DNA from 2 places in the Paenisporosarcina sp. P4_E4_2 genome. Region 1 is predicted to be linked to the other one. Evidence: riboswitches for the same ligand, from Rfam matches in the RefSeq annotation. Region 1 holds a riboswitch; the other holds the start of a gene.
The links. A riboswitch is a leader RNA that binds a small molecule or an ion and turns the genes downstream of it on or off. The one in region 1 is predicted to bind cobalamin.

Region 1 (2,496 bases):
CATGCGTACTTGCACTTCGATCAATCTTTCCAACACACCAGCCGGAACTGCTTTTCCTAAATTGATGGAGGACAAGTTACACACGACAAAATCACCAGGCTTACGGCGCGTGACTATGACATCGTCTTCCAACGTGATCGATTCAAATTCTGTCGCACTCATATTTTGAAAAATTTCCGTGCACAAGTTACTGCTGTAAATCATGCCTTCGTGTTTATTTGAATTTCTTCGATTTACTTCGTCTCGATAAAACATAAATGGCACACCTGTTTCCAGTTGGCTGCGCATGATGCGTTTCATAATATCAATGGCCGGCACTACTTCTCTCGACAACTGTTCGTTCGCTACACACTCTTCATATTTATCTCGGAAAGTACCTTCCCCCCGGGTTTCATCATAGAAATCTTCTAGAGAATAACCCATGACAGTACGTACTTCATGCGGGTCAAACAGTGCCCATTCTTCGCGTGCTTCGACTTTCTCCATGAAAACATCCGGTAGGCACACACCTGTGAAAATATCATGTGCGCGCAATCGTTCATCCCCGTTGTTTAGCTTCAAATCAAGGAAAGGCAAGATGTCCTTATGCCACACATCCAAATAAACGGCAATCGCTCCTTGTCGTTGACCGAGTTGATCCACGCTGACCGCCGTATTATTCAATTGCTTGATCCACGGCAGCACACCGCTCGATGCTCCCTTGAATCCTCGGATTGAGGAACCTCGGCTTCTCACTTTCCCCATGTAAATGCCTATACCACCGCCATATTTCGATAGCGTGGCAACATCTGTATTCGAGTCATAAATCCCTTGAAGACTGTCGTCAACTGTATCGATGAAGCAACTCGATAATTGCCCATTTGGCTTCCCTGCATTGGAAAGGGTAGGTGTTGCAACGGTCATATACAAGTTACTCATTGCCCAGTATGCTTCCTTCACTTTCTCCAAGCGATTCTCGGTTTCGTTTTGCATTAACGTCATAGCAATGATGAGCCATCGTTCTTGCGGTAGCTCTGCGGGTGAAAGGTCGTAATCTCTTGCCACGTAACGGTCCATCAATGTCTTTAATCCAATATATGTGAATAGTCCATCGCGTTCCGGTTCAAGCACTTCACCTAATGCTTTGATTTCTTCTTTACTATAGGTCTTCAGGAGACGGGCATTATATAAACCCTTGTCCGATAAGCGCTGAAGGTGTTTCTCAAAATCCTTATACACATTTTGACTTGAACATTCTCGTCTTACAGCGATTTCGCTGTAAACTTGTGCCAAGTAAACACGAGCAGCGACGAAAGTCCAGTATGGTTGCTCTTCATCCAGATGACTAAGTGACTCCATTACCATGGCTTTTGACCACTGTTCATCGGTTGCTTGTGGATTTTTCTTCAGCCATTTTTCATTGGCATGCAACAAGGGAGCCAACTCATTCTCTTTAAACTGCTCCAGCAGTTGATCTATCAGTATTTCTTTGTCTGTTAATACCTTTTGTACCATATGTATACCCACTCCAATTCAACAATTTCAGAAACACAAAAAAGCGATGGAACAGCCTCTTCGGCTGAGCCATCGCTCAAGATTGAAAGAATGGAAAGGAGTAGAATTGGTTTGAGAGAAAATGGAATTTCGCTCGCTACAAATAGCTCGCTTCCACTCCTCAACCCCCGAAGAAAGTGTTGCTTCATCGAAAAAAAAGGCAGGTCTCCTGGCTCGTGCATTATCCTTCCGTACCCTTCCCATGCTGATGCACAGTGGACTTTGTACAGTCGTTTACACTTACAGTTGCGGGGACAGCTTCGGCATGTACCGAATTCCCTTTTAAACCATTACTGGTACCTCTTTTTCGTTTGTACACTATATATTGTGTTTTACATAATATCCAATCTAACATATAGTGTTTTTTCTTACAACCGATGAATCATCGCTGAATTCGTTCAACCCTTATCTACACTAGCCAATTCGCTTAAAAAATATTTTTTGTCTGGTTCTTTCGCGATATTTTCGGCCGCTACTTGCCCGCGTGCCAACCAAATATTCATTGACTCAGAATTGCCCCTACACTTTTCTGCACGTGCTATGGATTCATAAGCAAAGGCTAAATCAAAATCGCCAAATCCTTCCGCTTCACATAGTTCTGTACCCGCCACGCCGTAAAAATATGCTGTATCACCTTGTCCGAGAATGACATGGACACGGGACACTTGCCAATAGCCTCTAGCCAAATTAAGCTTTGTGCCGATTTGGCGCCAATGATAGAGCGAAGCATATGCCTTCTCCAGCATTTGTGAATCCTCATCACCTGTTCGGTCTTTCTTCTCCATCAAATCCCATGTTTCATTAAACAATCGAACCGCGATTGTACGGTGATCGATACTTATCGTCTCAGTCATGTTGTCTATCCCCTTTTCTCAATTCTTTGTATTCACTTATTACCCATTGGGCAAAGTAGACGTTATTTCGTATCCTATGTAAATGTGTTTGCTAGTCTAACCAATTATA
Region 2 (2,110 bases), on a different contig from region 1:
GAATCGAAACCGATCCAGCCGTTACCCCAACCAGCACAGCAGCAATCAGTACGAATACAGAAGCTACATAGGCAAACCAGGTTTTATTCACTGAAGACCTCAGGATGAATTGCTTTTGCCAATTCTAATAAGCCTTCTGTTAAACGAGGACCTTGACGACTTGTCGTATCACCATCCACATCCATTACTGCCTTGTTTTTCACAGCTGTAACTGTACCAAAACCTTCACGAGCCAAAACTTGCTCCGCTGCATCTGGTACATAGTTTCCGTAAGTTGTTAATATTACATCCGGATTACGCTTTACAATTTCTTCAGGGTCCATCATGATCCAACCTTCTAGATCTGATGCAATATTTTCTGCGTTCAATATTTCGATCATTTCGTTCATAAATGTGTTTTTACCTGCTGTATAAATTTCTGGAGCTGGAGATATTTCCGCAAATACTTTTTTCTTCGTTTCAATGGTTGAAGCCTTTTCTTGAATCGTTGCTACTTCATCCTTCATTGTTTGTACCATTTCTTCAGCTTCTTTAATCTTACCTGTCGCTTGGCCAATAGTAGCCATCGTGTCATACACTTCATCAAAACTTACTGCAGATTTCACAACATACACGTTTAACCCTGCATCACGCAATTGTTTAATTCCAGCCTCACCTACTCCGAGACCTGATTCATGTGCAAGTACTAAATCTGGATTTAAAGAAATAATTTTTTCTACATTAAATTCTTGTCCACCAATTTTTTCTTTAGAAGCAACTTCTTCTGGGTAGTTATCGTAATCCGAAACGCCCACTACTTCTTCTTCTAAGCCAAGAGCATACAAAATTTCTGTATTGCTTGGAATCATTGAAACGATTGCTTTTGGTGCTTCTTCCAAGGTAATTTCATTATCAGTGACATCCTTAATTGTTAGAGGAAATTGGGAAGCCTCTTGTCCAATTTCTGTATCTTGTGTTTTGCTGTCTGCAGGTTTTGCTTCTTCCTGCCCACATGCTGTTAATAATATCGCTGCAAGCGCAGTTGCGAGCCATAATTGCCAAATCTTTTTCATTGTTGATTTCCTCCTTGATGTTTATGTTTTTGGACACAAAAAAATCCTCCGCTTTTTGTCGGAAGATGGTTGGTTGAATTTAGGCTTTTGCTAAAATGAGCACGAGCTGATTCACACCATTCCTATCCTCGTAGGGTTGCGGGTGTTGCGCACGTAGGCAGGTCTCATGGCTTGTGATCAGTGGTTGGCGCGTCTTCCCAAAGCTAAGTTTGCTTCAGTGACTTGATGCGCCTCCTCTCACATACAGTGGCGGGACCGCGTCGGATTTGAACCGACTTCCCTTTTAACTCTGCGATTGAAGCAGAGCACCTTCGTGTTGGGGCTATGTAATTCATTTTTCATTATACAGGATTTCTGATGGGTGTCGAGAAGGTTTTTGTGGGTGACTCGGATTGCGTGAAATTGAAGATTTCACCATTTCGCGGGTGGATATCTGGAATTCAAGTTGCGTTATCTGCATTTCATGAGGCTTTATCTCGAATTCGAATACGTTTATCTAGATTTCGCATTCACTTATCTGAATTTCGTTAAATTTGCATGCGGTGCCGGGCGCAAAAAAAGCCATTCCACATCTTTCGAGTGAAATGGCTTTGGTTATTAAAATTACATTTTTTCAGGTGCGCTTACACCAATCAGACGTAGGGCATTTGCGATAGTTGTGCGGACTGCCGTAATAAGAGCTAGACGTGCACGTGTCATGTCTTCGTTCGTTGCATCCAATACTTTTTCTGCATTGTAGAAACTATGGAAGGTTRCTGCAAGTTCTTGGATGTATGTCGCAACGCGGTGTGGTGAGCGGATTTTCGCTGCATCAGCCACAACTTGCGGGAAGTCACCCACTTTCTTCAGAACATCTATTTCTTTTTCAGCTTTTAATAAATCTAATTGAGCATTCGAAGCGCTGAATCCTTGCTCTTCAGCAGAACGTAAAATCGAGCTGATACGCGCGTGCGCATACTGTGCATAATACACAGGATTTTCATTTGATTGTGAGACAGCTAAATCTAAATCGAAGTCCATATGTGAATCGCCAGAACGCATCGCGAAGAAGTAACGAA

Region 2: linked by a shared signal. The riboswitch ahead of AC1DSB_RS01995 (ABC transporter substrate-binding protein) and the one ahead of AC1DSB_RS10230 (ribonucleoside-diphosphate reductase subunit alpha) in region 1 are both predicted to bind cobalamin.

What each region holds. Positions count from the first base shown of each region.
Region 1 is NZ_JBFUJC010000122.1:4,641-7,136, forward strand. It holds gene AC1DSB_RS10230 (ribonucleoside-diphosphate reductase subunit alpha) at 1-1,494, opposite strand, end outside; cobalamin riboswitch at 1,676-1,851, opposite strand; gene AC1DSB_RS10235 (hypothetical protein) at 1,932-2,387, opposite strand.
Region 2 is NZ_JBFUJC010000006.1:7,713-9,822, reverse strand. It holds gene AC1DSB_RS02000 (FecCD family ABC transporter permease) at 1-91, opposite strand, end outside; gene AC1DSB_RS01995 (ABC transporter substrate-binding protein) at 84-1,052, opposite strand; cobalamin riboswitch at 1,192-1,380, opposite strand; gene argS (arginine--tRNA ligase) at 1,656-2,110, opposite strand, start outside.